One region of the Blautia sp. AM23-13AC genome, then DNA from elsewhere that is predicted to be linked to it. Evidence: a T-box and tRNA genes for the amino acid it is inferred to sense, from the RefSeq annotation. Region 1 holds a T-box; the other regions hold tRNA genes.
What was found. The T-box of region 1 lies ahead of DW642_RS07945 (valine--tRNA ligase). A T-box ahead of a tRNA ligase gene usually reads a tRNA of that ligase, here a tRNA-Val.
Positions count from the first base shown of each region.

Region 1 (10,377 bases):
GGATGCGGCAGCCGATCCGGTTCTGGCACGATAGAAAGAAAAGTGAGGAAAAAAGAATGGGAAAACTGATCAGACTGGGGGCAACAGCGCTGTCCATGATTGGAATTTTGGTGATGATTCTCTGTGTGCAGGCGGCGATTTTATTTGTGAGGCTGTGCATCCGAAGAAAGCAGAAAAAAATTGAGCTGAAATAAGAGAAGGAAAAATGTGAGCAGAATTGCCGGAAGAAAAACGGTGATTCTGCTCGCGTTTTTTTTCTGTGAGCAATCCGATTGCGTTTCCGCCGGGAAAAAGGTATAATGAAAAACAGGCAAAAAAATGGTAAAACAGACAGCTTTTGAGGAAAAATAAATGGAACAGAAAGACAGCGCAGAACGGATTTTAAAACAGATTCCCTATGAGATCGTGTATTCCGCCCGTAAAACGCTCGCCGTCCAGGTCAAAGCGGATGGAAGCGTGGTGGTGCGCGCACCGAAACGGATGGCAAAATACAAAATCGAAGCATTCTTAAAAGAAAAACAGGATTGGATTCACACACACCGGGAAAAAGCGTTGGCGGCCGCAGAGCAGAAAGAAGCGAACCGTCTGACGGAAGCAGAACGAAAAGCGGCGGTTAAACGTGCGGCGCAGATGCTGGCGGAAAAGACGGCACATTTTGCAAAAGAGATGGGCGTAACGTATGGCAGAATCACAATTCGTGAGCAGAAAACCCGCTGGGGCAGCTGCAGCAGCGCCGGAAACCTGAACTACAACTGGAAGCTGGTGCTGATGCCGGAGCACGTGATGGATTACGTCGTTATCCACGAGCTGGCGCACCGGAAAGAGATGAACCATTCCGCGCGGTTTTACGCGGTGGTGGCACAGCAGATGCCCGATTACAAAGTGTGGCAGAGCTGGCTGAAGGAGCATGGAAGAGAGTACTGAAAAAGAGAGGCAAAACAAATGATACTGACCGAAGAAAAAACATATATCATCAATGTGACGGAAGTCGATACCGACGCAGAGCTCGGTTTAAATAAGAAAGATATTATGATCAAATACACGAATCTGGAGCTGTTGCACGCGGTTCTTGCAAGCACGATGCCGTACGGCCGTCTGTCGGCGCGCTACCGCGGAAAACGGAAGGCGGAGCTGCAGTCACGGATTGCGATGGTGGAGAGTGTGCTCGAAACACGCGGCGACCAGCTGACAAAAGCGGAGCAGATTATGTATCTCGACACGGCGGAGCGCAGTGCAATCTGTCATTATCTCGGCATCATCTACACGCGGCTGATTGCGCAGAAGCTGTACGGAATTGACTGTATGGTACCGCTGAACCTGATCGAGCAGCCGGGGGAGAAAAAATTTGTAAAATACAACGGTGCATACCGCCAGGATCTGATCGGATACGGAAAGCAGAACGCATGGAGCGTCTGGGAGCCGGTCGGCAGGAGCGAGAACAGCCAGGCGGCCTTTGGAAACGGATGCCGGGCGGCGTCGGAGATCGAGAAGATCAATGAAAATCCGCTGACGAAGAGCGCGGCGTGCATGACGTATTACGAGAGAGGCTATCTGAATGCCGTTGTAAAAGAGCCGGAGCGGACCGGGGACGGGACACTTTGGTTTCCAGAGGAGAATTATTTCAAAGCATATTATCAGCCGCTTTTCGAGCTGTTTGCGGACGAACAGCCGGGTAAGCTGTACGGAAGCAGCGGCGGCTTTGAACTGGAGCTGACTCTGCCGTGGACGGAGGAAGGAAAACGCGGCTTCCGCCATCTGCAGATCGGAACGGATCAGGTGACGATTGCATTGATGCGGGAAGGGAAGTACGATCAGATCTTAAAGCGGATGGAAAACGTTTTGGATTTATCAAAAGAGTGCAGATTCTGCGGGGAAGACGGCATCTGGGTAGGCGCAGAGTAAATGTCATCGGAAGTGCCGAAGCTGCCGGGGATGATGGTACACAGATTCTGTGTGGGAAAAACGAAAAAGAAAGGACAAGAGCAATGGCAAAAGAAATGGAAACTCCAAAGGACGAAGGGCTGCAGGGGAATGAAACGATAGAGGAAGCAATTCTGGGACTGCAAAAGGAGCCGACGCCGGAACTGCTGGCACATGTGCTGACGGTAATCCGCCGCAGAATGAAAGAGGGCGGACAGGCGATTCTTTCCGTGGAACCGCCATCCGGCGACGATCAGATCCGGATCGGAACGGTAAAGAGCGCGGACGGAAAAGTCTGGTGGGCCGCGTTTACGAGCTTTGATGAGGAATTAAAGGGGAGCAGCAGCGTGAAATCTACGTTTCTCGTGAGTCTGGAACAGCTGATCCACATGGCATCTGAGACAAAGGAGATCAGCGGTGTGATTTTCAATCCGTGGAACCGCACGATCATGCTGGATCATACGCTGCTTTCGATTATCATCGGGGAAGAGAACGCAGGACATTGATATCATATTTCACTTGGCCAGATTACGATGCTGCTCACAATCAACTTCGATTACGGATTGCGTGGGTGATGATGCTGAGAGAAAAAAAGAAAATAGCATAAAATAGCGGAAGGTGGATCTAAGGCACAAAGCACAGGAGGGAAAGATATGGGGTATCGAAAGGTGTATCGTACGGTAGATGAACAGACTACAAAAAAGATGGTAAAGATGCTGCAGCGTCATGGAATCATGGCTTATGGAAAAAGCGAAGGAGCCGGAGAAATTCTGCAGATTACAACTGGAATACCGTATCAGGGACGCGTTGTTTATGTGAAGGAAGAACAGGCAGAGGAGGCAAAAAAACGGATTGCCGACTGGGAGAAAAAAGGGGAATTTCCTGAGCCGCTCCGAACACAGTCCCATACGCCAAAAGCAAGAATTGCAGCTCTGATCTGGGTTATTATTATTGTTATGGGGATTTTATTTAACATAGGGTTCAGTATGTTCCGGTGAACAAAAGGGAGGTTTTACAAAATGGAAGGTTTTCAGGTAACAGAAATCGGAGAAAAAATTTACTGTATTCTTGACGCGGGAAATTCGTCGTTCTATGTGGTAGAAGGAGAAGAGAAAGCGGCTGTGATTGATACCGGCATCACAGCAGGCGCAAAGATTCTGCCGGTGATAAGGGAGTTGACAGATAAGCCTCTGCTGCTGGTTATCACGCATGCGCACCCGGATCACATGTATCACATCGATGAATTCGACGAAGTTTACATGTGCCACGAGGAAAAGAAAATGGACCCGGAGACGCTCGTGATGCTGACGGCGGGAAAATTAAAACCGTGGGAGGAGATTCATGACATCCGTACCGATTCCGTGATTCCGCTCGGCGGCACAGAGCTGGCCGTCTGTCAGACACCGGGCCATACGCCGGGCAGTGTTGTCGTGCTGGAGACGAAACAGAATTACCTGTTCACCGGAGATGCGATCGGAAGCGGCTGCGGTGTCTGGATGCAGGTGCCGGGCGGAACGAGCCTGGAAGAGTATTACGATGGTCTGGTTGGTCTGATGGCGTGGCTGGTGAAAAAGGGCGGCCGCATGAAATTCTTCGGCGGTCATCACACGCAGGTGTTTGAATCGACGGCGCATCCGGTTTACAATCCGCTCAGCCTCGGCGTTCTCGCAGATCTCATCGACCTTGTGGATCAGGTGATCCACGGCGAAAACCTGGGACGGCCAAGCAATGCGAAGCCGTTTTCGAAAGAACAGGTCCGCTACGCGTCGTACGGCCGCGCAGAAATGCAGTACTGTGCATCGCGGATTCACCGAAAATAAGCGCGTGAAATCTTAAAACTTCCATAAGAAGAAAGGTTTTTGCCCGCGGCGGCTTGACAAAATAAAAAAACGCGATTATGATAAATGCAGTTTCTATTCCAACAGAAAAAGAAAAGGTTATGAGGAAGAGGAGTACATGGCAGGCCCCAAAAGAGAGGACGGTTCACCGGCTGAAAGGCTGTCCGGGAAGGTGGTCATGGAAGGTAGCTTCTGAACCGGAGAGCTGAAAAGCACAGAAGATGTGATGATTAGGTTCTCACGCATGAGTCACGTTACAGACTCCGAAACGAGATACAAATTAAGGTGGTACCGCGGAATTTTCGCCCTTTGCATGCATGTTATGTGTATGTGAAGGGCGTTTTTGATTTAAGACAAGCCTCTGCGGGAATAAATACCACAATACACCAAACATAAAAGGAGGATCTCATGAGCAAAGAACTCGCAAAGACCTACGATCCGAAAGGACTCGAGGACAGACTGTATCAGAAATGGCTGGATAAAGGATATTTCCACGCCACTGTAAACCCGAACAAAAAACCGTTTACCATTATGATGCCGCCTCCGAACGTAACCGGACAGCTTCACATGGGCCACGCACTCGACAACACCATGCAGGATATTCTCTGCCGTTTCAAACGGATGGAGGGATATGAAGTCCTCTGGCAGCCGGGAACCGACCATGCGGCGATTGCAACCGAGGTAAAAGTTACCAATATGCTCAAAGAGCAGGGCATCGACAAAGATGAAATCGGACGCGAAAAATTCCTGGAGCACTGCTGGGAGTGGAAGAAAGAGTACGGCGGACGCATCAACAGCCAGTTAAGAAAGATCGGCTCCTCCGCAGACTGGGAGAGAGAACGCTTCACCATGGACGAGGGATGCTCCAAAGCCGTAGAAGAAGTATTCTGCCGTCTGTATGAAAAAGGATGGATCTACAAAGGAAGCCGCATCATCAACTGGTGCCCGGTATGCCAGACTTCCATCTCCGATGCAGAGGTTGAATATCAGGAGCAGGCAGGCCACTTCTGGCACATCAACTACCCGGTAGTTGGCGAGGAAGGCCGCTTCGTAGAAATCGCAACCACCCGTCCGGAGACTCTGCTCGGCGATACTGCCGTAGCTGTCAATCCGGAGGATGAAAGATACACCGATATTGTAGGAAAAATGCTGAAACTGCCGCTGACCGACCGTGAAATCCCGGTTATCGCAGATGCTTACGTAGACAAAGAGTTCGGAACCGGATGCGTTAAAATTACACCGGCACACGACCCGAACGATTTTGAGGTAGGAAAACGCCACAACCTCGAAGAGATCAACATCTTAAACGATGACGGAACCATGAACAACAAGTGCGGCAAATACGCCGGCATGGACCGCTACGAGGCAAGAAAAGCCATGGTAGAGGATCTCGAGAAGCTTGGCCTTCTTGTAAAAGTAGTGGATCACGTTCACAACGTAGGAACCCACGACAGATGTAAGACAACCGTAGAGCCGATGATCAAACCGCAGTGGTTTGTAAAAATGGCGGATATGGCTGCCGCTGCCAGCGAAGCGGAGAAGAACGGGGAAGTAAACTTCATCCCGGATCGTTTCAGCAAGATTTATCAGAACTGGCTGAACAACATCCATGACTGGTGTATTTCCCGTCAGCTCTGGTGGGGCCACCGCATCCCGGCTTACACCTGTGATGACTGCGGCGAGATCACCGTTGTAAGAGGCGGAATGCCGGAAAAATGCCCGAAATGCGGCAGCACCCATCTCACCCAGGACCCGGATACCCTGGACACCTGGTTCAGTTCTGCTCTGTGGCCGTTCTCCACGTTAGGATGGCCGGAGAAAACACCGGAATTTGATTACTTCTATCCGACCGACGTACTCGTAACCGGATACGACATCATCTTCTTCTGGGTTATCCGTATGGTATTCTCCGCACTGGAGCAGACCAAACAGGTTCCGTTCCACCACGTACTGATCCACGGACTCGTTCGTGATTCCCAGGGACGCAAGATGAGTAAATCCCTCGGAAACGGTATCGATCCGCTCGAAGTCATTGACAAATACGGTGCAGATGCTCTCCGTCTGACTTTGATGACCGGTAATGCACCTGGAAACGATATGCGTTTCTACTGGGAGCGTGTAGAAGCCAGCCGTAACTTCGCAAACAAAGTATGGAACGCTTCCAGGTTCATCATGATGAACCTGGAAAAAGCAGAAGTTCCGTCTGAAATGCCAAAAGACAAACTGACACTGGCAGATAAATGGATTCTTTCTAAGGTAAACACGCTGGCAACGGAAGTAACGGACAACATGGACCGCTACGAGCTCGGTATCGCCGTACAGAAGGTTTACGACTTTATCTGGGAGGAGTTCTGCGACTGGTACATCGAGATGGTAAAACCGCGTCTGTACAGCGAGACCGACGAGACGAAGGGCGCTGCACTGTGGACCTTAAAAACCGTTCTTGGCAATGCATTAAAGCTGCTGCATCCGTTTATGCCGTTCATCACAGAGGAAATCTACTGCACACTGAATCCGGACGAGGATTCCATCATGATCGCCGCATGGCCGAAAGAGACCGAAGACTTTGCATACGCAGAGGATGAGGCAGCCGTTGAGATGATGAAAGAGGCGGTAAGAAGCATCCGTGGTGTCCGCACCAGTATGAACGTACCGCCGTCAAAGAAAGCAAGCGTATTCGTTGTAACGGAAGATGCTGCTGTACAGGAAACCTTCAAAAACGGTGCTGTATTCTTCGGAACTCTGGCAGGAGCAAGCGAAGTTCACGTACAGGCAGACAAAGCCGGCATCGCAGACGATGCGGTATCCGCAGTGATCCCGCAGGCAACGATCTACATTCCGTTTGCCGAGCTGGTTGACCTGGAAAAAGAGATCGCCCGCCTTACGAAAGAGGAAGAGCGTCTGACAAAAGAGATCGCACGTTCCAACGGCATGCTTGGCAACCCGAACTTTATCAACAAAGCTCCGGAAGCAAAAGTTCAGGCAGAGAAAGAAAAACTGGCGAACTATCAGCAGATGATGGAGCAGGTTCAGACAAGATTGGAGCAGCTGAAAAAATAAATGAAAAAAGGAAAAAAACTGCATGGAAACAAGGAAACCGTAGTGAAAGTCTGCAACTGGCTCTCTTTGCCGCTGCAGGCCCTGGGATGCTGTATTCTGTATCTGGTGATTGAAGCATTTTCCCGCCATTCGCTGGCATCTGCATGGAGCTACATGGTGGAAAGCCCATGGGTCTTTTTGTACAATGCATTTTTGATCTTCACTACTTTTATGGTAGTTTATCTGTTCCGCAGACGTGTGCTGGTACGGCTGGTGATGAGCTGTTTCTGGCTGCTGCTCGGCATCATTAACGGTGTGATTCTGGCAAACCGCGTCACGCCGTTTACCGGACCGGACTTGCGGAATTTAAGTGACGGCGCAAAGGTCGTGACGAAGTATCTGTCGAAAGGTACCATGATCCTCGTCGTAGCAGCCCTTGTGGCATTATTGGCATTTTTTGTATGGGTCTGGATCAAAGGACCGAAATTTCGGGGGAAAATCCGCTGGTATCTGAATGTGCCGTTGATTGCTCTGGTAATTGTACTCTTTACGGGAGCAACAAATCTGGCGCTTGCAAAGCGTGTGCTTTCCAGCTATTTCGTCAACATCGCATTTGCCTACCAGGATTACGGCTATCCGTACTGTCTGGCAGTCACCCTGTTTGATACGGGAATTTCAGAGCCGAACGGCTATTCCGAACAGCTCGTGAAACAGATTGAGACGAGTGAAGGCGAACAAAAAGAGGATGATACGGTAAAACCGAATATTATCTTTTTGCAGCTGGAGTCCTTTTTCGATCCGGAGCTGGTTAATTTCCTCAACATTTCCGAGGATCCGATCCCGTATTACCGGCAGCTGATGAAGGATTATTCTTCCGGTTATCTCCGCGTGCCGGTGGTGGGAGCCGGAACAGCAAACACAGAGTTTGAAACTATTTCCGGCATGAGCCTCCGGTATTTCGGAGCGGGTGAGTATCCGTACAAATCGGTGCTTTCAGAGGAGACGTGTGAGAGTGCGCCGTATGTTTTAAAGAATCTTGGCTATGCGACCCATGCGATCCACAACAATGAAGCAAACTTCTATTCCAGAAGAAGTGTATTCTCACGTCTTGGTTTTGATACCTTTACCTCGGAGGAATATATGCCGGATATCTCGGATGTGACGGCAACCGGATGGGTAAAAGACCATATTCTGACAAAAGAGATCATAAAAACGCTCGATGCGACAGACGAACCGGATTATATCTATACGATTTCGGTACAGGGCCACGGTGATTATCCGACAGAGCCGGTGCTTGACGATCCGGAGATTACAGTGACAGGCGCGGAAGACCGGGAAAAAAATAATTACTCCTGGGAATATTATGTAAATCAGATTCATGAGATGGACAAATTTGTCAAAGAGCTGACGACAAAGCTTGCGGATTATCCGGAGCCGGTGGTACTTGTGATGTACGGGGACCATCTGCCAACGATGGGACTGAAAGTAGAAGATCTGGAGAACCGCTATCTGTATCAGACCGAATACGTAATCTGGGATAATATGGGACTGAAAAGGAAACAGGAAAACATTGCTTCCTACCAGATTGCAGCAGAGGTTATGAACCGTGTGGGAATTCATGACGGAACCATTTTCCGGTATCATCAGACGAGACGGAATACGAAGAATTATCAGGTGGATCTCGAGGTGCTGCAGTATGATATGCTGTATGGAAAACGGTACGTTTACGGAGAAGACGGAGAGACACCGTATGAGCGTGTGAAGCTGCAGATGGGTGCTCTGCCGGTAACACTGGAACGAATCGAAAAATCCGGAGAAGATACCTGGTATTTTTACGGAGAAAACTTTACGGCATCGAGCCGTGTGGAAGTCAACGAGGAGATACAGGATACCGTTTATGTCAGCCCGTCGATTCTGATGGTGCATAGTCTGACCCTGGAAGACGGTGATCAGATTACAATCGCGCAGCAGAGCAACAGCTCGACGAAGAAGGTGCTGACAAGGACAGAGCCGATGATGTATGAAGAGCCAAAAACGGTATCTACACCGACGCCGACGCCGAACCCGGACAGCACGAAAACGGACGTGACACAGGAAAATGCCAATACGAGCACTGCGCCGCAGGATGAACTGACGGCAGCGCCGTCCGGTGCGCCGGAGGGCGAAGGCGACAAGATTGAGCCGTCAAAAACAGAAAACAGCGATAAACCGGCCGAAGACGGCGGTCTGCAGAATTAAAAAGAGTGTCCGAAAGATCATACAGTGGGGCGGATTTTGACGTCCCACTGTATCTTTTTACGGGGAAAGTCGAAAAGTCGGGACAAAATTTTGAAAATTGCTATGGACATATCCGGTCACTCGATTATAATGATACTAGGGTCTGAAAGCAGCCCTAAAATACTGAAGAATGGTGAAATAAAGTGAATTATACAGAAGCAGTTGATTATATCGAAACAATACCGAAATTTACGGTGAAGCATCCGCCGGAACATACGAGGGAGCTTCTTTCGCGCCTTGGGAATCCGCAGGAAGGGATCAAAATTATCCATGTGGCGGGCACGAACGGAAAGGGAAGCGTCTGCGCGTACTTGAATGCGATGCTGCTTGCAGGCGGCAAAAAGACAGGACTTTTTACCTCCCCGCACCTTGTACGCATCAACGAGCGGTTCCAGATCAACGGGGAAGATGTGTCGGATGAGCAGTTTCTCGACGCATTTCTCAAAGTGGAAAAAGCAGCCAAAGAATACGAGGCGGAGGGCGAAGGCCATCCGAGCTATTTTGAGACGCTGTTCCTGATGGGAATGCTGATTTTCAAAGAAGCCGGCGTGGAATACCTGGTCATGGAGACCGGCCTTGGCGGACGGCTGGATGCGACAAATGTGGTCGAAAAGCCGCTGGCATGCATCATCACGTCCATCAGCCGCGACCACACCGAGTATCTCGGCGACACCCTCGAGGCGATTGCGGGAGAGAAAGCCGGCATCATCAAAGCCGGTGTCCCGGTGATTTACGACGCCAGCCAGCCAGGTCCGGCGTCTGTCATTGCCGCAAAGGCGAAAGAGATGGGAAGCCCGGCATGGCCGATGGAGCCGTCGTTCTATGAGATGAAAACACAGAGCCGCGAGGGCATCACCTTTACCTTTGCATACCTGGGCGGCGAAAAAGCAGAGCTTGCGATTCCGTACGTGGCAAAATATCAGATGATGAATGCAAGCCTTGCGTTTTACACGATGCATATTCTGCAGGACGTGCACGACATTCCTAAGAACGTGCTTGCGGAAGGTCTTTCGAAGATCAAATGGCCGTGCCGTATGGAAATGGCTGCGCCGGGCGTCATCATCGACGGCGCGCACAACGAGGACGGCATTGCACAGTTTGTCAGCACGGCAGGCTATTTTGCGAAAGAAAACGAGATCACGATTCTGTTCACGGCAGTTGCAGACAAGCACTATCATGAGATGATCGGTGAAATCTGCGAGGGCATCCATCCGTCCCATGTTGTTGCAACGCAGATCGACGGAAGCCGCGTCGTACCGGCGGAAGTGCTTGCAGAGGACTTCAGAAAAGCAGGATGCACGGA
Region 1 is NZ_QTUL01000005.1:112,046-122,422, forward strand. It holds gene DW642_RS07915 (transglycosylase domain-containing protein) at 1-34, shown strand, start outside; gene DW642_RS15855 (hypothetical protein) at 57-194, shown strand; gene DW642_RS07920 (M48 family metallopeptidase) at 352-924, shown strand; gene DW642_RS07925 (hypothetical protein) at 943-1,902, shown strand; gene DW642_RS07930 (SseB family protein) at 1,986-2,426, shown strand; gene DW642_RS07935 (putative signal transducing protein) at 2,574-2,918, shown strand; gene DW642_RS07940 (MBL fold metallo-hydrolase) at 2,940-3,740, shown strand; T-box leader at 3,851-4,071, shown strand; gene DW642_RS07945 (valine--tRNA ligase) at 4,167-6,818, shown strand; gene DW642_RS07950 (LTA synthase family protein) at 6,819-9,035, shown strand; gene DW642_RS07955 (bifunctional folylpolyglutamate synthase/dihydrofolate synthase) at 9,218-10,377, shown strand, end outside.

Region 2 (10,377 bases), on a different contig from region 1:
GAAGCAGCGTGCTTCCAAAGACCGGCGGGAAAATTTTCAGGAACAGTGTCTCGCTGATTCCCATTCCTCCCGGAAGCGGCAGCATGTCAACCGATACGGAAATGACCGCCTGCAGCAGCACAATGGCAATAAAGGAAATGCCTGATAAATGGAAGGCGCGGTATACAAACCATGTTGCTGCAAATAAAGCAAACCTCTGTACAAATGTAATCGCAAGGACATTGACCAGCACCATTTTGTGGGTGCCAAGATACGCTGCCGTATTCTGGTAGACTTCCATGGAAGCTTCCAGTTTTTTCAGGCGGCTTTCTTTTCGTTTCATCAAATGCAGTTTTTCCACGATTTTCAGTCCCAAAACCAGAATTGTCCGCGCAAGCGCCGGATGAAAAACCAGAATAAGCATGGCTGTGACACAGAAGACATTCAGACCGATTCCAAGATAGAAAACCGGAAGGATTTCCGTCAGATACCGGTGCAGGAAGCCCTGTCCGAACAGAACAAGCCCAAGTCCCACCACGACCAGCACCGCTTTGTAGGTGATCGTGACGATCATCAGAATCACCGTTGATACCGGAAGAGATATTTTCTCCTTTTTCATATAGTAGAGCTGCATCGGCTGGCCGCCGCTTGCGGACGGTGTGATACAGCTGAAAAAGAATCCGACGGAAGAAAACAGAAAACATGTCCGCCTCTTCACCGGAATCTGGAAGGAATGCATCATGTACCAGATGATGATCGATTCTCCCCAGATAAAAAACACGACACAGAGCAGTCCCGGCAGCAGCCACCGCACATCTGCCCGCCGCATTGCTTCCATCATTGCGCCAAGGTCTTCGCCGTGGAAAACACCGTATATCGTCAACGCAAAAATCACAACGAGAAAAACAGTATTCACGATCATTTTTTTCTTACTCTGCACGGCGTTTCCACCTCCTTCGTTCCAATATCATGCCATACCATGCACCAAGATGCGTGCGTCCCGCGATCTGCCACGTCACTTCTGCCAGAAGCGCTCCGCCAATCACATCTGCAATCACATGCTGCTTTGTTGTCAGCGTAGAGACAAACACGGCAAGTGCCGCCCAGAAAGAGAACCGCTGATACCAGCGCGGAATCTCCCGTCTGCTGCGGACTGCGATATAGCAGAACCAGCTGTTCAGGCAGTGAATCGATGGGAACAAATTGTCCGCCGCATCCATCTGGTAGAGCAAGGCAAGCATCTGATTCCAGAATCCCTGTTCCGGGATCGACGGCCTTACGTTCGTTGTCGGCAGCAGCAGATAAAATGCCATACAGACAAGCCGCGCCAGAACATCTGCTGCAAAGAACCGCCAGACAAACTCTTTCTCTCTGCTTGCGGCAATCAGATAATTTACAATCCAGACCAGATAACAGCCAAAATAAATCACGATCGTCCACGGGATCACCGGGATCTGCTGGTCCAGCACCGTTTCTATATTGTAATGTTTCCACGAACTGGTAAGCGGCCGCGTTCCAAAATAAGCGATAAAATTCGCTGTCAGCGTCAGAATTAGCGGCAGGATACCATAGTATGGAAACTTTCTTCTCTCGTCTCTCTTCAAAATCCGTCCTCCCTTGTCTCAAACACGTATCAGTATACGCAAAAACATTCCCTGACACAACCCAGTTCCGCTCGTTTTCAGAAACCTTAATAAAATCTTCTGTTTTTCGGCAGGGAAAAAGAAAGATTTAGAAGATTCGCAGAGAAAAAAACGACCATATAGGGCTTCACGGGTGTTCCTATATGGTCGTTTTCTTTCAGCATCGTATTTTTGTCATAAACGAATTTTTTATTCAATCATCATGGCATCGCCGAAGGAGAAAAAGCGGTATTTTTCTCTTACAGCCTCTTCATAAGCTGCCATAATATGCTCTTTTCCAGCCAGTGCCGATACCAGCATCACCAGTGTGGACTCCGGCAGATGGAAATTGGTGATCAGTCCGTCGATCATCTTGAAGCGGTAACCCGGATAGATAAAGATCTCGGTCCAGCCGCTTCCGGCTTTTAAAATGCCGTCCTCGCCGGTTGCCGACTCCAGAGTACGGCAGCTCGTTGTTCCGACTGCGATCACACGGCCGCCTGCTGCTTTCGTATCGTTGATCAGTTTTGCCTGATCTTCTTCTACCACATAGAACTCAGAGTGCATGTGATGCTGGGTGACATCCTCCACTTTCACCGGACGGAAGGTGCCAAGGCCGACATGCAGGGTTACATGGGCGATCTTTACACCGGCATCCTGTACCTGCTGCAGAAGCTCTTTTGTAAAGTGCAGTCCTGCGGTCGGAGCTGCTGCGGAGCCTTCGTGTTTTGCGTATACCGTCTGATAACGGTTCTTGTCCTGCAGTTTATGTGTGATATATGGCGGCAGCGGCATTTCACCAAGCTGATCCAGAATTTCTTCAAAAATGCCTTCATAGCGGAACTGGATCAGGCGGTTTCCTTCATCCACGATATCGACTACTTCGCCTGTCAGAATTCCGTCTCCAAAGGATATTACGGTTCCGACCTTGCATTTTTTGCCCGGTTTTACCAGCGTTTCCCAGATGTCATTTTCTTTTCTCTTTAAAAGAAGAATCTCAATTGCTGCATCCGTTCCGACCTTGGAACCATAAAGACGCGCCGGAATTACCTTCGTATCATTGATAACCAGACAGTCGCCTGGTTTCAGATACTGCAGAATATCACGGAAATGACCATGCTTATATTCACCTGTCGTTTTATCCAGATGCATCAGGCGGGAAGCGCTGCGGTCTTCCAATGGATCCTGTGCAATCAGTTCTTTTGGCAGATCATAATAAAAATCTGATGTTTTCATTTGTTTCCTCCATTCTATGGCAGCCGGCATGATTCGCCGGATTTGCTCTGTTCATTCAACTTTTTTTGCCCAACGGATCCATTATAGCATTTTCCGTACTTTCTGACAAGGAATTCTCTCGAATCCCAATCATCTCCTGTGTGGTCTACTCGATCACTGCCCGGCTTCCTACACCATCCCGGCTTCGATTTTTCGTCACAATGATTTTTTTCTCAATCCGCTCTTTTAACTTGGGCACATGAGAAATAATTCCGACCAGACAGTTTCCATCCGCCAGACCTTCCAGTGCTTTCACCGCCTGATTCAGGGACTCTTCATCGAGAGAACCAAAACCTTCGTCCACAAACATGGAATCTAACCGGATTCCTCCTGCATACGACTGAATTTCATCTGACAGGCCAAGTGCCAGCGAAAGCGATGCCTGAAACGATTCGCCGCCGGAGAGCGTGCGGACACTCCGCTCCGTTCCGTTATAATGGTCAATCACATTCAGTTCCAATCCGGCTTTTTCTTTCTTATTCGTGCCGTCTTCCTGCCGTTTCAGCTCATACTGTCCCTGGCTCATCGTCAGGAAACGCACATTGGCTTTTCGCAGAATCCGGTCAAAATACGCCATCTGCACATACGTTTCCAGTTCAATCTTTTGCTTTCCGCTCACATTTCCACATGCGGTATCCGCAAGCGCATTGACCCATTTGTACTCTTCTTCCACGGTCTGCATCTGACTTTGCTGATTCCGAATGGCATCATATGTGTTCTGATTCGTATTTGCCGCGTGATACTGCTCGTTATAACGCTGATCCAGAACCTGTTTCTGTTCGGAAAGTCCCCTTAAATCTTCCTGTAATTCTATTTCTGACGGGAGCGGCTGTTCCTGTGAATCCGCTGTTTCTAACGCCTGAATCGCCGTAAGCGCCGCCTGTACTTCCGTCAGTTTTTTCTGTATGGCATCCAGTTCCTCTTTTGCTGTTTTCTGTGCTTCTTCCAGCCGTTCTTTCTGTGCTTCCCAGGCTGCAATATGTTCCAGAAGTTCTGTTTCTTCTTTTCCCGCAAGCTGCGCCTCTTTTTCCCGGATCTTTTCCAGCAGTGCTTTTCTTTCAGCCTTTTGTTCCGTTTCCCGCAGCTCTTTTTTGCGAATTTCCTGTTCTCTTTGCTCCGTTTTCTGTGTTTCTTCCTGGATTTCCTGTCGGATCTTTTTCAGTTCCTCCTGTTCTGCAAGAATACATTGTTTCTGTTCTGTCAGTTCTTTTCGCTTTTGTTTCAGCCAGTGCTGTTCCCATACAGACCGAATCCACAGTTCTCTTTCCGCATCTGCAAGTTTTTCTGCGATTTCCGATCCCGTAAATTCATTTATCTGTTTTTTCACCGTTTCTGCACTTACCAGATCCTTCAGCTGCTCCTTCCCATCTCCAGGCCTGCCTTCGGATTTCGCTCCTGTTTTCTGCTGATCCTGTTCTGCCCAGATCGCTCTCTGCTCTTCCAGATTTTCCAGCAGTTTCTCTTCTTGTTCCTTCCATCTCTTCCGATCGCTTTGCAGTACTTCAAGACGGCTCCGCACCTTCTGCAGCCGCTCATGATCCTCTTTCCGCTCAGCTTCCGCTTTTTTCTGCCGTGCGATACATTCTGCACGGCGGCTCACCTTTGCCCGCGTGGCAGCAATCTCTCCCTCACACTGTTTCTGTCTGTTTTTCCGGAAGGAAATCACCTGGGCAATCTGATCAGCCAGGGAGTTTCTGTCCTCGCTCTCCCCCGGACCCTTTCTTTGCGCAGGATTCTTTTTCTCCATAAAAGCAGTCGTTTTTTGCGCCTCCGCAATTTCTTTTTCCAACTGTTCTTCCAGTGCTCTTTTGGTTCCTTCTGCCCGGCCAAGCTGTGTCTGTTCCGCTGCAATGGTCTTTTTTATGCTTTCCAGTCTTTTCTGCCGTTCTGTCTGTCTTTTTTCCAGTTCCGCATATTCCATCTGACGTACTTTCTGTGTTTCTTCTTCCTTCCGAAGCTGCTCTGCCTTCTCGACCGCTTCCTGTTGAAATAAAACATCCGGCATCTGTGAAAGTCGCTTCTGTTCGTGTTCTTTCTGACTCTCGGGCAGTTCTCTTAACAGCCATTCCGTTAGCTGTGCACGTTTTTCCTTTACCTGTCTGCGGCAGCTGCCCGCAGCCTCGCTTTGTCCCGCAGCTGCTTCCTCCTGCATCCGAAGTTCTTCTTTCTTGTGATCCAGCGTTTCTTTATCTGGCGTATGTTCTGCTCGTCTGGCAGGCTGCGGATGATGAATAGCGCCGCAGACCGGGCATGGTTCTCCCTCTGTCAGTTTTTCTGCCAGAATTCCCGCCTGTGCATCCAGAAATAAAGATTCCATCGCCTGATATGTTTCCCGTAAAGCATCTCTCTTTTTGATTTCACGCTGGTATGCACCTTGCTTTTCTTCCAGTTCTTTGCGTCCCTGCTCCCAGCTTTCCAGCAGATTTTCCAGCGTTTCCAGCTTCTGGTGGTATTTTTCCTGCAGCAGCGCGGCTCCGTCTCTTTCGGCCAGATGTTCTGCCGTTGTCGCGATATCCGCCTGTAAGTTCTCTTCTTCCTTTCGCAGTTGTGTCACCTGCGCGGCAATCTGCGTCCTTTCAGCCGTCGTTCTCTCCAGCTGTTTTTTCGTTTCTTCTAAAGTGTGGATTTTCTGTTCCAGATTTTTCTTTTCATCCAGCAGTTTTTCGCAGACCTGATCCTGCCCGGCCAGCCTTTCTGCCTCTTCGGCTGCCCTGGCCGCTGTCTCCTCTGTTTCTTTTATTTTTTTACAAAGAACGCTTTCCTCTTCTTTGTTTGCCGTTTCCTCTTTGACTGCGCCTGCAATTGTCTCGCAGTATGCTTCCATCTGCTGTATCTGCTCTGCGGCATACGCTTCTTTTTGTTCCGTCCGTGCAAGTTTCACCTCCGCATCAGAGAGACGTTCTTCCCGTGCTTTCTTCTGTTCCAGGACTTTTTTTGCACGCTCCTGCTCTGTCTGAAGCTGTTCTTTTGCTTCTGTTGCTGCCTGCAGTTCCTTTTGCAGCTGTGTCATTGCACTTTGCTCCTGCTGCACTTTTCGCAGCAGTTCCAGACACACTTTTTCTTCCCGAATCTGCTCTTCCAACTGCTTACAAATCTCTGCCTCTTTCTCTGCCTGCTCACTTCTCTTTTTCTTTTCTTCTTCCTTCGGAAGCAGAGTCTCCCATTCTTTTTCTTTCTGCTCTTTCTCTTTTTGTCTCGTCTGTCGCTCTTTTATTTTTCCCAAAAGCTGGTTTTTCTTTTCGATCTCTTCATTTAGCGTACTCTGCTCGTCTTGCAGCGCCTTTAATTTCTCATCGTCCCATTCGATGCAGCGTGCAAGCAGTTCCATACCGCGCATAACCTGGCCGTCGAATTTATTTTTCTTCAGCCGGTCAAACTCTGTTTTCCATTCTGCCTCTTCCGGGCAGACAACATTTTCCAGATACTGGCTGATGCTGCGTTTCTTTTCATCGTATATTTTCCAGCACTCCTTTGCTGCTTCCCGCAGACGCTTCTGCAGCTCCTGATAAATCTCTGTGTGAAACATTTTCCGGAAAATTTCACTCCGATCCGCTGTTCCTGTCAGCAGAAGCTTCTGGAAATCTCCCTGCGCAATCATCGCAATCTGTCGGAACTGACGCTGATCCAGCCCGAGAAGTTCTGTCACTTTCTTTGTCACTTCCGAAGTTTTCGTAACCGGCTGCCGCTCATCCGGAAAAATCAGTTCTGCATTCGCTTTCTCCATCGTCATGCCCTGTCCGCGGTCCTTCGGGCGCAGATATTCCGGGTTTCTCTTTACCGTATAGTCCTTTCCCTGATACGTAAACGTAAGCTCTACGAAGGTACGCACCTCCGGTTTTGCATACTTACTGCGGAACATTTCGCCTTTCCGGATTTCACCGCTCGCTTCCCCGTAAAGCGCAAACGTGATGGCATCAAAAATCGTTGTTTTTCCAGCGCCGGTGTCCCCCGTAATCAGATACAGACCGCCGCCCAGCCGGTCAAAATCAAGTTCTATCCGGTCCGCATACGGTCCGAATGCACTGATGACTAATTTCTTTGGTTTCATGCCTTCATCCCCCGTAACAATTCTTCCACCAGCGCTTTCTGCTGTGCGGTCATGCTCTGATTATTCTGTAATTCATAAAATTCCCGGAACAGTTCCAGTTCTGATTTTTCCTCCACTCGTTCCGCCGTGCCAATGTCTGCAGCAGACCGGGTTCTTTTGTTATCGTACTCCAGGCGCATCAGGTTCGGATAGATCGTTCGGAGTTTTGCCATTCCATCCGGCACATCTTCTTCATCCGTCAACGTCACCAGAAGGTAATCCTCGCAGTCGCTGTTCTCATAAAATCTTTTTGCCGTGACTTCCAGATACGTCCCCCGGATTTTCCTGAGATCGTGCAAGGGCTTTAATGGAATTGTTCTAAGCTCCACCGTTCCTTTTTCTTTTAATTCGATCACCGTAATCGTTTTTTCCTGTCCTGCTTCCGAAAAAGAATATTTCAGCGGCGAACCGCAATAGCGAACCGTGTCTCTTTCCACCTTCTGTGGGCTGTGGATGTGCCCCAGTGCAGCATAATCAAACTTTTCAAACAATTCTGCCGGAATCTGATCCAAGTCGCCAACCTGCAGTTCTTCTGCATCACATCGTTTTGCCCCGGTTACGAACTGATGGGCCAGAATCACATTTCGATCCTGTTCATCAACCAGATCCTGTTCCAGTGCAATCCGAACTGCATCCGCTGTACACATTACTTCTTCCGCACGCTCCGGCAGGGCATGACGCACCACCGCAGGCCGTAAAAACGGAAGCAGATGAATCCACACCGTGCCATACGCATCCTGCAGCGGAATTTTCTCTATCGTTCCATTGTATACCTTTGAAAAATATATCCCGCTTTTTCCCATCAGGCTGGATCCAAATGCCAGACGCTCGGCGGAATCATGGTTTCCACTGATAATAAAAGTGAGAATCCGATTGGTGGAAAGCTCTGTCAGAAACGCGTCAAAAACCTGAACCGCTTCTGCACTTGGAATCGTACTGTCGTAAATATCTCCGGAAAGCAGTACGCCATCTGGTCTCTCTCTTTTTGCAGCATGCAGAATCTGCGACAAAATGTACTTCTGATCCTCGATCATCGAAAATTCATTGACTCGCTTTCCGATGTGGAGATCGGATAAGTGGAATAATTTCATAAGCGCCTCCCTGTCATTTTCCATGGTATTGTAATCTGCCGGGCCCGCCACTGGCAGCCCCCTCCGAACGTAAAACAACAAAAGCCCCTGCTTTCGCAGGAGCTCTCTCTTTCGTAGCGAGAGGGGGATTCGAACCCTCGACACCGCGGGTATGAACCGCGTGCTCTAGCCAACTGAGCTATCTCGCCATACTATATTTTTAGAAGTATGGGGCCTACAGGGCTCGAACCTGTGACCCTCTGCTTGTAAGGCAGATGCTCTCCCAGCTGAGCTAAGACCCCATATCTGTTTTCTAGCAGTTCTTACGTCCTGCTGACAATATGTATATTAGCACGCTTTGTTCTGTTTGTCAACGATATTTTTTGAAATTTTTCAAATTTTTTCTTTTGTTTCTACAATACCAGCGATTTCATGTCCTTCCGGCATACGCTGTCTTTAACTATCCAAAGTTATTTTTTCTATGCATCTTTCCGCTTTCTCATCTCTTCCAGTTTCTGGTTCATGCTTTCCGCCACCATATGGTCATTTACATATACGATCAGATTCACCGTAACATAAACTCCAATAACCAAAACCTCCATCAGCACGACCATTTTAGCTTTGCTGAAGTAAAACCATCCGAACGCTCTGCCAAGTCCCAGGGCAGCACAATTGACATAGATAAAATAGATGATCTGCCGTGCAATCATGCCCTGTTTGGATACTTCTTTTCCTTCCTCATCCGGGTACATCAGAATCGGGATGGAGCATACAGCGGAAACCAGAAGAATCTGCCAGAGAATCATGACACTGATCTGGGCATCCAGACCGCACATCACAGTAATATAGATCGCGGACGCAAGCAGAACGCACACGGTAATTTTCGAAAAAATATTTGCAAGAATTTTTATTTTATTCATCATTGTTTTCGCCTCCCTACAATCCCAGTCGTTCTTTCAGAACCGGCACATACTGCCGGGAAATAACCACTTTTTCCTCATTTTCGAGTAACGCTTCAAATCTGCCGCCAAAAGCAGGCGACAAATGCCGGATTTTGTCCAGATTTAGAATCATGGATTTGGAGGCCCGCATAAATGGAAAAGACACCAGCTGTTCTTCTAACTGATACAGTTTTTCTTTAACTTCATAAACATTCTTTTGTCCATAGGCAAAAACCTTATTGTCCGTTGCCTCAAAATAAAAAATATCCGGAAGTGCCAGAAGAGTAATTCCTTTTGCATCGTATCCCGTAATTTTCCGATCCCCGTTTTTCAGTTTGCAGATCAGATGGTTGATGTCCTCCGTCAGCACACGGCATTTGATGATGATTTCTTCCTCTTCGTCCGGAAATGGATTGATGATCGTTATCTTCACATTAGTCCCCTCTTTTCTTTTCCCTATCCTCTTTTATATCGGATTTTCTTGGAGATGTCTATCCCTTGTATGGTATGCTGTATAAAAATTTTCGAATCAGTTTCAACTTTTTTGCTGTATACGGCTGATAGCGGATCGGAAAATCCATCCATGTCTTTTTATCCACGATGCTGCGCTTATGTGTGAATTCCGCAAATCCGGCCTCACCGTGATAGCCGCCCATACCGCTTTCTCCTACACCGCCAAACGGCATCTCACTGGTAGCAAGATGAATCAGTGTGTCGTTGATGCAGCCACCGCCAAACCGGCACATCTCCAGAACCGTTTTCTTCACCTTTTTGTTTTCCGTAAAGCAGTACAGGGCAAGCGGTTTGGGGCGTTGATTGATCCAGGAGAGTGCATCCTCAAGTTTTTCATACGTCAATACTGGCAGGATGGGACCAAAAATCTCCTCCTGCATGACCGCATCTTCCCATTCTACGTGATCCAACACAGTAGGTTCGATCCGCAGATCTTTCCTGTCAAAATTTCCACCACAGACCACTTTATCCTGATCTATCAGACCAAGCAGACGGTCAAAATGCTTTTCGTTAATGATCTTTCCATACTCTGAATTGAAAAGTGGATCTCCAAACTGTTTCCTGATTTCCTGCCGGAGCGCTTCCACGAGTTCGTCATGCACCGATGCATCACAGAGAATATAGTCGGGAGCCACACAGGTCTGTCCGCAGTTGATAAACTTTCCAAAGACAATTCGTCTTGCCGCAAGCCGGATCTTACTGCTTTTTTCTACAATGCATGGGCTTTTTCCGCCAAGTTCCAGTGTCACGGGCGTCAGATGTCTTGCAGCACTTTCCATGACCTGCTTTCCGACCGCTGCACTTCCTGTGAAAAAAATCTTATCAAATTTTTCCTGTAAAAGTGCCTGATTTTCCTCCCGTCCGCCTAAAACAACGGCAACATATTCCGG
Region 2 is NZ_QTUL01000009.1:61,224-71,600, forward strand. It holds gene DW642_RS10970 (lysylphosphatidylglycerol synthase transmembrane domain-containing protein) at 1-919, opposite strand, end outside; gene DW642_RS10975 (phosphatase PAP2 family protein) at 909-1,583, opposite strand; gene queA (tRNA preQ1(34) S-adenosylmethionine ribosyltransferase-isomerase QueA) at 1,812-2,837, opposite strand; gene DW642_RS10985 (AAA family ATPase) at 2,983-6,924, opposite strand; gene DW642_RS10990 (exonuclease SbcCD subunit D) at 6,921-8,054, opposite strand; tRNA gene DW642_RS10995 (tRNA-Met) at 8,169-8,242, opposite strand; tRNA gene DW642_RS11000 (tRNA-Val) at 8,263-8,335, opposite strand; gene DW642_RS11005 (DUF3021 family protein) at 8,513-8,956, opposite strand; gene DW642_RS11010 (LytTR family DNA-binding domain-containing protein) at 8,970-9,407, opposite strand; gene DW642_RS11015 (aldehyde dehydrogenase) at 9,466-10,377, opposite strand, start outside.
Region 2: it has a tRNA-Val gene. The T-box ahead of DW642_RS07945 (valine--tRNA ligase) is inferred to sense a tRNA for this amino acid. The anticodon was not compared.

Region 3 (10,377 bases), on a different contig from region 1:
AATATTATCTTTATTGATTTTCTCAACCTGTCCAGCAAATTCTAAAGCTGTTTCAAAATAGCACATTTCAAACCAACCTCGCACATTTTTACCAGACCTCATAAGAATATCGAGATACTCATCATAGGTTAGTTTGTCTCCACCTACTACATCCCCCATAGAATCGGGATCAAAATCAATAGTCCCATACTCTGATTGCACACAGGTTTTTGTGCCATAAAACTCTTTCTTAAGTTTCTGTCACTTTGAATCTTTTTGTTTGTTACTCATTCTTCTACCTCCAAAAATTAGTAAGTGCTACCACTTGGCAGCCTAACATGCTAATCATGGTAGATATAAAATGTTAACATTCTTATCTACTCAACCCACTAATAACACTCTTGTCTACACAACCTATTCCAAGCAATCTCATCAGTAGGCGTTTTACTATTTTTCTACGCTCATCTAAGCCATCACTCTCAGCAAGTCAAAATCTTCCGAAACCCTTTATTTCAAGCCTTTTCGAGCATATCTACAATTTCTATTTCTGTACTTTACTTAACAAACAGACACTCTCGCAGTGCACCGTTCCCGGAAACATATCAACACAGCAGACCTTTTCTACACGGTATCCATATTTTGCAAACTCTACCAGATCCCGCGCAAGAGAAGTCGGCTTGCAGGAGATGTAAAGCATTTTTTCACACCTATATAAATCAACTATCTTCGGCAAAGCCTTCGGATGGATTCCTTCGCGCGGTGGATCAAGAACGATGAAGTCCGGTTTTTCTTCGATTTCATCGATCACCTTCAGCACGTCTCCGGCGAGGAAACTGCAGTTGGTAAGGCCGTTTGCCTCTGCGTTCTCTTTTGCAGCTGTAACAGCTTCTTCCACGATTTCCACGCCGATCACTTCTTTTGCGACCGGTGCAAGGATCTGGGCGATGGTTCCGGTTCCGCTGTAGAGGTCGAAGATCGTGCGGTCTTTCGTCTCGCCGACGAACTCGCGGGCGGTGCTGTAGAGAACTTCCGCGCCACGGGAATTGGTCTGGAAGAAGGAGAACGGGGTGATCTTGAATTTCAGTCCGAGGAGTTCTTCATAGAAGTAGTCCTGTCCGTAGAGCACTTTTGTCTCATCGCTCTTTACAACATCTGCCAGGGAATCATTTATGATATGGAGGAATCCGACAACCTTTCCTTCCAGCGGCAGACCAAGCACTTCCTGCACGAGCGGCATCAGATCCCACTCTTCCTGGCTTGTGGTGACGAGATTTACCAGGATTTCTCCGGTATTCTCGGCTCTTCGCACCAGCAGGTGGCGCAGGTAACCCTCGTGGCTTATCTTGTGGTAGTAACTTGCGTTCCGCTCTTTAAAGTACGCCAGCACACAGGTCAGAATCTTTGTGAAATCCTCATGCACGATTTTGCAGTCGCACGCGGTCAGGACATCGTAGGTGCTTCCCTTTTTATGAAGTCCGAGAGACAACGGGCCGTCCTTGTATTCATCGCCGAAGGAAAACTCCATTTTATTCCGGTATGCAAACTCCTTCGGACTTCCCTTGATTCCAAGGAACGGATAATCGGCCTCCCCCGCCTCATTGACCTGGCCGGCCTCCACGAGGGCATCGTCGAGCAGTTTTTTCACCTGACCGGCCTTCATTGCAAGCTGATCCTCATAACTCATCGTCTGGTACATGCATCCGCCGCAGGACGGGAAAATACTGCAGACCGGATCGCGCTTTTCCATCGGGGATTTTTCTGTTACTTCGAGCAGGCGGCCCTCCATGCGGTTCTTTCTTTTTTTGTTGATCTGAAAGCGGATCTTCTGTCCCGGAATTGCATTTTTCACGGTAACCGTCTCGCCCTCCACATGTACACGTCCTTTATTCGGGAAATCGATTCTTTCCACGACTCCCTCGTAAATTTCTCCTTTTTTCATTCTCTTCTCCTTCTATGTCAAACTGATTTCCGGACAGAAAAACTCCGGTACCACGTTCCGGCACCGGAGTTTCTTTTTTCCATCCTACTTATCTTCGTCTTCATCCTCGAAGTAATCGTCGAAATCGTCATCGAAATCATCTTCGAAGTCTTCCAGATAATCCGGAGTTACAAACCGGTATACTGCGTATGCGATTCCTGCAACTGCCGCTACCGCTCCGACAATGGCAAGGACCCATAAAATCACGTTTTTCGGTTTTTCGCTCTCACGTTCTCTCTGTTTTAAAAGCTCTAATACTTCATCAATCTTATTCATACTGTCCACCAACCTTTGCTTTAGATTAGAAACTTAACTTAACGATAGTATACCATACGAGCCGCAATTTTACCACAATTTCCGCTCTTTTTTATAAATCTTTTCGTTTCAACTTACAGTCGGTATTTTCACGGAGTCTGACATGTCGAGAATAGTTCGACTGTGACTTTCCTCATGTCAGTGGAGGATACCGATTTCTCTCCGCCTACCACTGCCGTTATGTTTCTTTTAACAATTCATCCCACCGCTTTAGAAGCGGGGGACTTCTTGTCTACTGGTGTTAAAATTCAGAATCCGCCGGCAGTTCCCGCAGAATCTTGTGGAACTGACCGCCGCAGCGCTCCATTTCTCCTAACACCTGGTCGATCCATTCACCCTTTGTATGCCAGTTTTCTCTGGTGAACTCAATATCCGAAGGACAGACAAAAAACTCTGTCTCCGGGTAGACAAGCTGGTAATACAGAATACACCGTCTCGCATGGAGATTCCGGCAGCAGAGGATCGCTTTTTTTACCTCGATGCCCGCCGCATCTGTCACTTCCCGTGACCGCAGTGCATTTTCATACGTATACGTCGCCTGGTCTTCGCGCAGAATCGCTTTCTCCGGCACGCCGTTTTTCTGCAGTACCGTCCGCAGAAACTCCCACTCGGTTTCATAGTTCCCGCCGTACTGCTCCGCAAGATCCTGTACACCGGCGAAATGCCCGAGCACAGTACTGTATCTTCCCGACGGAAGCACATACGGCGCAAATCCTTCTTTCCAGAGTTCTGCCGCGTGCACCGCCATCTGCGGATATCCGTTTCCCGGCACAAAAATCACATCGGCTTTCTGCGGCTCATCCTTCACGAAAATATAGTCCGTAAAGTAGTTTAAAAACTTCTCATACATGAAATGTTACCACTCTTTAAAGTCCATGAGGCACTCTACGACATATGCCATATCCTGTTCAGACAGGCTGTAGAACATCGGCAGACGCATCAGGCGCTCGCTCTCTTTTGTTGTGTATTTGTCCTCTCCGTGGAAAACACCGAACTTCTGTCCGGCCGGGGAGGTATGGAGCGGAACGTAATGGAAGACACACATCACACCGCGCTCTTTCATATACTTGATCAGTTTTGTACGCACTTCCAGATTTCTTGCCTTGATGAAGTACATATGTGCATTATGTACACAGCCTTCCGGCACAACCGGCTGCTCGATCTTTCCGGCCTCAGCCAGCGGACGGAGCTGCTCATGGTAATAGTTGTAGATGGCCATCCGCTTTCTGTCGATTTTCTCATGTTCCTCGAGTTCTGCAAGCAGGTAAGCCGCATTCATATCACTCGGCAGATAGGAGGAGCCGTAGTCGATCCAGGTATATTTGTCGATCTGTCCGCGGAAAAACTTGCTGCGGTTCGTTCCCTTTTCACGAAGGATCTCTGCTTTTTCCAGATAATTCTCATCCTGGAACAGCAGCGCGCCGCCCTCTCCCATCGTATAGTTTTTCGTCTCATGGAAGCTGTAGCAGCCAAAATCGCCGATCGTTCCAAGGGCTTTTCCCTTGTAGTACGCGCTCACACCCTGTGCCGCATCCTCTACAACCTTCAGGTTATGGCGTTTTGCAATATCCATGATGGTATCCATTTCACAGGCAACGCCCGCATAGTGAACCGGAACAATCGCTTTTGTTTTTTCGGTGATGGCATCCTCAATCTTGGTCTCGTCGATGTTCATCGTATCCGGACGGATATCCACGTAGACGATTTTTGCTCCGCGCAGAACAAAGGCATCTGCAGTGGAAACAAACGTGTAGGACGGCATGATCACTTCGTCGCCCGGCCGAATCTCAGACAGGTAAGCTGCCATTTCCAGTGCATGGGTGCAGGATGTCGTAAGCATCGCATGTTTTACGTTGAAATTGTCCTGCATCCAGGCAGAACATTTCTTCGTAAAAGGACCGTCGCCGCACAGCTTGTTGTTTTCCTCTGCCGCCTGGCGGATGTATTCCAGTTCTGTTCCAATAAAAGGTGGTTTATTAAACTCTATCATTGTTTTTTCCTTATCTTTCTTCTATCCATTACTGTTTTATTTACTTTCAGAGCCCAAAACAAGCTCTTAGGTAGTCTTATTTTCTCACAAATCCCTGTGGATTTCAAGACACGATTTTGACATGACAGCCATATCATCATACTGTCCATAAAGCCAAAAGAACCCTTGATTTCTCAAGGGTTCCATAAGTAGCGAGAGGGGGATTTGAACCCTCGACACCGCGGGTATGAACCGCGTGCTCTAGCCAACTGAGCTATCTCGCCATATTCATTTTCAACACCGTTTTTCATAAAATATGGGGCCTATAGGGCTCGAACCTATGACCCTCTGCTTGTAAGGCAGATGCTCTCCCAGCTGAGCTAAGACCCCACATCAGTGTTTTGTCTGTCGGCTTTTTATCTGTATCACCAACCGACTTCGTTAGTATAGCATTCCACCCGCCAAATGTCAACACTAATTTTCAAATTTTTTCGATTTTTTCAACTTTTTCTCCCGCCACTCTTTCAGGTACTGCTCCTGTTCCAGATCTTCCCGTTCTTTCTCCCATCCTGCCGCCCGGCAGAGCGTCCATGCAAGCAGAAGAAATACGGCAAAAATCCCCGCCAGACAAACGATTCCCATCTTTTCCGACCGCCTTTCCTGTTCTGATTCTGCTAAAAAGCAAAGGATCTCCTTACTATTGTATCCGGAACGGCGGCGCTTTATTCCCTTTTCTGAATAAAAAGACAAAGCCGCCAGATTTCCCTTTCACCGGGATTCTGGCGGCTCCATTTTACTCAAAATTAAAATTCACATTCACGTTACGCTTCGTCAATCGCTTTTCCAATATCATGGCGGTAATATTTATTGTCAAAGTCAACCCATTCAACAGCCTTATATGCATTCGCACGTGCCTCTTTCAGGGTATCGCCAAGTGCTGTCACGCCGAGTACACGGCCTCCGTTCGTCACGATCTCGCCGTCCTTGAACTTCGTTCCGGCGTGGAAGCAGTAGTAGCCCTCATGCTCTTTGAACGTCTCGAGTCCGCGGATCGGGAATCCTTTTTCGTAGGAAACCGGATAACCGTTCGAAGCCAGTACGATGCAGACACACGCATTATCTGCAAACTGCAGGTCGATCTGGTCGAGAGTTCCGTCGATGCAGGCTTCAAATACATCAATGATGTCTGTCTTCATACGAGGAAGCACAACCTGTGCCTCCGGATCGCCGAAGCGGGCATTGTACTCGAGCACCTTCGGTCCGTCCGGTGTCAGCATCAGTCCGAAGAAGATAACTCCCTTAAACGGTCTTCCCTCGGCTGCCATCGCATCTACGGTCGGCTGATAGATATATTTCTTACAGAACTTATCCACTTCTTCGGTATAAAACGGACTCGGGGAGAAGTTGCCCATACCGCCGGTGTTCAGGCCGGTGTCGCCGTCTCCTGCTCTCTTGTGATCCTGTGCGGAACTCATCGTCTTGATCGTCTTTCCATCCACAAAGGAGAGAACGGAAACCTCACGCCCCGTCATAAACTCCTCGATGACCATCTCGTTTCCGGCACTGCCGAATTTCTTGTCGAGCATGATCGTCTTGACGCCCTCTTTTGCTTCCTCTAAGGTATTGCAGATCAGAACGCCTTTTCCAAGAGCCAGACCGTCGGCTTTCAGCACGATCGGGAATTTTGCAGTCTCGAGATATTTCTCTGCCGCTTCTGGATCGGAGAATGTCTCGTATGCCGCCGTCGGGATATGGTATTTTTTCATCAGGTCTTTGGAGAACGCTTTCGATCCTTCCAGTATTGCCGCATTCTTTCTTGGTCCGAATACGCGCAGTCCCTCTGCCTCAAACGCATCGACAACACCGCCGACCAGCGGATCATCCATGCCGATGACGGTCAGGTCAATCTCTTTTTCTTTCGCAAAAGCAACAAGCTTGTCAAACTCCATCGCTGCAATATCGACACACTCTGCGTACTCCGCAATTCCTGCGTTTCCAGGAGCGCAGTAAATCTTGTCTACCTTCGGGCTCTGCGCCACCTTCCAGGCAATCGCATGCTCTCTTCCGCCGCTTCCTACAATCAGTACTTTCATCGCTCTTACTCCTTTATCTTTACGTGTCCGTCTTCTACCGTTACTTTTCCGTTTGCAATCAGATCAATCGCACGCGGCATGATGACCCACTCGGCCTCTTCCATGACGCGCTGCTGCAGTGCCTTCGGTGTATCGCCCTCGTGCACTTCGACTGCCTTCTGCAGAATAATCGGGCCGGTGTCTGTTCCGCCGTCCACAAAATGAACCGTCGCTCCCGTCACTTTGACTCCGCGGGATAATACGCCCTCGTGCACTTTCAGTCCGTAATAGCCCGTTCCGCAGAACGACGGAATGAGGGACGGATGAATGTTGATGATCTTATTCGGATAAGCATCCACAATGCTCTGCGGGATCACAACCAGGCATCCTGCGAGCACAACGAGATCGACGTTGTACGACTGCAGTTTCGCCAGCAGTGCCTCGTTGAATGCTTCTCTCGATGCAAAGGTCTTCGGGGAAAGGCATACCGCATCAATCTCCTTCTTTTTCGCACGCTCCAGCGCATACGCTCCTGCATTGTTGCTGATGACAACAGAAACCTCCGCGTTTGTGATGATTCCCTCGTCAATCGCATCCAGAATCGCCTGCAGGTTCGTGCCGCCGCCGGAGACGAGAACTGCTAATCTTAGCATAACTGTACTCCTTTTTCTCCGTTTTCAATGTGGCCGATCACATATGGCGTATCTCCTGTGGAACGGATGGCTTTCATCGCTGCGTCTACATCTTCCGGATCAACAGCCAGTACCATACCGATACCCATGTTGAAGGTGTTGTACATCATCTGCTCGTCGATATTGCCTTTCTTTGCCATCAGATCAAAGATCGGCGGTACGGTGTAGCTGTCTTTCTGTACAACGGCTACGGTGTTGTCTTTGAGCATACGCGGAATGTTCTCGTAGAAGCCGCCTCCGGTGATGTGGCTGCATGCTTTTACGGTTACACCGGCATCTTTGATGGCACGGAGTGCTTTTACGTAGATACGGGTCGGTGCAAGCAGGGTCTCGCCGAGGGTTGCGCCGAGCTCATCATAGTATGTATTTAAAGAATCTTTTGTCATATCGAAAACTTTGCGGACAAGAGAAAATCCGTTGCTGTGAACGCCGGTGGAAGCCATGCCGATCAGTACGTCTCCGGATGCCAGATTTTCACCGGTAATCATGTCTTTCTTGTCACATACGCCGACAGCAAAACCTGCCAGATCGTACTCATCCTCCGGCATCAGGCCCGGATGCTCTGCGGTCTCACCGCCGATCAGTGCCGCATCGGACTGCAGACAGCCTTCTGCAACGCCTTTTACGATCGAAGCGATCTTCTCCGGATAGTTCTTTCCGCATGCGATGTAGTCGAGGAAGAACAGCGGTTCTCCGCCGGCACATGCGATATCGTTCACACACATGGCAACGGCATCAATGCCGATGGTGTCGTGTTTATCAAGAATCATGGCGAGCTTCACCTTGGTTCCGCATCCGTCTGTACCAGAAAGCAGCACCGGCTCTTCCATTTCTTTGATTTTTGCCAGGGAAAAAGCGCCTGAAAAACCGCCAAGGCCGCCTAATACCTCTGGGCGCATGGTTTTCTTTACATGCTCTTTCATTAATTCTACTGATTTGTATCCAGCTTCAATATCTACTCCTGCGTTCTTGTAATCCATGGTGAACCTCCCTTGTCCTTTGTTTTTATTTACTGTAGTTACGGTATCCTGTTTCCTGCAGTTTTGCGTCTTTTGCCTCAACCTGCTCTTTCATTTCCTGTGTATATGCTTTCAGTTTTGCAAGCAGTTCCGGATCGGAAGTTGCAAGAATCTTTGCTGCCAGGATTCCGGCATTGGCACCGCCATTGATGGCAACGGTTGCTACCGGAATGCCGCTCGGCATCTGTACGATGGAGTACAGGGAATCACGACCTCCAAGCGATGTGGTATGCATCGGAATTCCGATGACCGGCATTGGGAAAATAGCTGCGCACATACCCGGCAGATGAGCTGCCATACCTGCGCCTGCAATGATAACCTTGAAGCCTTTCTCCTCTGCGGTTTTTGCATATTCGAAAAATACATCCGGCTCGCGGTGTGCGGAGATGATTTTCATCTCGTACTCAATTCCAAATTTTTCCAGCATGTCGGCTGCTTTGCTCATTACCGGCATATCAGAGTCGCTGCCCATCACAATTCCTACTTTAGCCATGTTGTTCTCCTTTTCTGATTAACTGTTCTAAGCGTTATTCATTAGTTATGCTTATATTTATGTTTTAATCATTCAGTTCTGCTTATAATATACTAAGCAGGCGCAGAAATGTCAACCCATAATCAGCCAAAAGGTTCATTTAATTCTTCCGTTCCCGGCAGGACGAAGCGTCCGTCCTCAATGAGAGGGATCGTCGTTCCGTCTGCTTTTTCGACCGCAACCGACTGCAGTTCGCGGTACGGAATCGTGATGTCCGTGTGGCATCCGAAGTATGCTTTCGACGGATCTTCTTTCCGTTTTGCCGAAACCTCGTTCTCGCGCGCGATTACTTCTTTTCCGTCCGGGTTGTACATCGGGCTGTCCTCCGCCCAGGCGTAGCAGGTGTCGCCCATCGCAAAATGCGGGCCCATCTTCTCTGCGATCAGGATCGGCAGTTTTCCGGCGATGCCGTACTGCTCTGCCATCACGTACGCCGTCGTGTTCGTTCCGATGGCAAACTCACCGATCGGCAGCGTCCTGTGGTGATACAGCAGGTTTTCTTCTATATAAGTACGATTGTCCTCTTCTTTTTCGAAGTTTGCGCAGTCATACGCGGTGATCATGCCGTCAGTCAGCGTCAGGCAGAGATCGCGGTAATACAGCTCGTTCAGGTAGACTCCCGTCACATGGAGCACGCCTGTCGTGCCGGTAAGACTCGGGGAAGTAAAGACCTCTCCGACCGGAATATTGCAGTCGGCAACACAGTTCTCGAAATTCGTCTCTTTCGCAGGATCGTTCAGATGATGCAGCATCACGCGCAGATCCGTTCTGTTCTCTCCTTTTCCAAGCACATGCACGGAAACACCCTCGTCGAGCGCATCGATCAGGTACTGCTGGATGCGCTGGTATTTTTCGTAATCGAGCGTGTTGATCTTTACGATCTCACAAAAAATTTTTTCGTAGCGCGGATCGATCTCCGGCATCGGGTAGGCGATGATCGTGTAGCCGTACTCGTCATCCTTGATATAGCGGTTTACAATCTGGCCCGCCTCGTTCTGGAAACCGACACGGAGCTTTTGCTGGCGCTCGTTTAAGTGCAGTGCCTGTTTTTTATTTACTGGCTCAAACGGAACTTCGCCGAAGGTTTCCACCACGGCAGGGCCGGCATAGCCGCCCGCCAGTTCTTTGTACTCGTCGTATTTCACCTGCATCGCGCGGAGCCGTCTCTTCACGAGATCCTCGTTGAGATACAGCGCCTCATCGTTCCGGTGATCGTAGTCATACTGCTTATTCGCAGACGCACCGGCAACCCACGTTCTCCGCGCGCCGCGGGAAATCACCGGCTCGAGTCCCATCTCGCGGAACTGTAATATTGCCGCACGGATCATGCGCTCAAAACCGATGTGGAAGCGGATGCTGACTGTCTTCTTTTTCGACAGATCTTTTCGCGCCACGAGAAAGCACTTGCGGAAGCCTTCTGTGTAGGTGCGTGCCATCGCGTCGATTTCTTCCTGGCTGAACGTATTTAAAAAGCGGGCTGTACCCTTCTCATTTTCGGTGATATATTCGCCGTACTGGTACAGATACCGCAGATCCGTCAGATCAGATTCCATCACAATATCCTTCACAAAGTGCAGCGACGGGTCGACAATTTCGCGCACCTGGTATTCCTGGCGCTCCTCGGCGTAATCGCTCACATACCAGTAAATGCTCTCTTTTACATACTGCGCGGACGGCAGCGTCTCCTCCTCGAACATCGCATACAACTCGAGATACAGCTCCATCGCCGCAGTCAGCTCCAGCAGGCGGTCCTCATAGACCCAGACAACAGCATTTCCCAGCTCCCGGTACAGGCAGCAGAGGCTCCTTCCATGCGTTTCA
Region 3 is NZ_QTUL01000004.1:214,457-224,833, forward strand. It holds gene DW642_RS07055 (hypothetical protein) at 1-159, opposite strand, end outside; gene rlmD (23S rRNA (uracil(1939)-C(5))-methyltransferase RlmD) at 521-1,918, opposite strand; gene DW642_RS07065 (hypothetical protein) at 2,003-2,233, opposite strand; gene DW642_RS07070 (YdcF family protein) at 2,514-3,122, opposite strand; gene rffA (dTDP-4-amino-4,6-dideoxygalactose transaminase) at 3,129-4,262, opposite strand; tRNA gene DW642_RS07080 (tRNA-Met) at 4,452-4,525, opposite strand; tRNA gene DW642_RS07085 (tRNA-Val) at 4,559-4,631, opposite strand; gene DW642_RS15825 (hypothetical protein) at 4,716-4,883, opposite strand; gene purD (phosphoribosylamine--glycine ligase) at 5,063-6,334, opposite strand; gene purN (phosphoribosylglycinamide formyltransferase) at 6,340-6,966, opposite strand; gene purM (phosphoribosylformylglycinamidine cyclo-ligase) at 6,960-7,985, opposite strand; gene purE (5-(carboxyamino)imidazole ribonucleotide mutase) at 8,011-8,517, opposite strand; gene DW642_RS07115 (aminopeptidase) at 8,640-10,377, opposite strand, start outside.
Region 3: it has a tRNA-Val gene. The T-box ahead of DW642_RS07945 (valine--tRNA ligase) is inferred to sense a tRNA for this amino acid. The anticodon was not compared.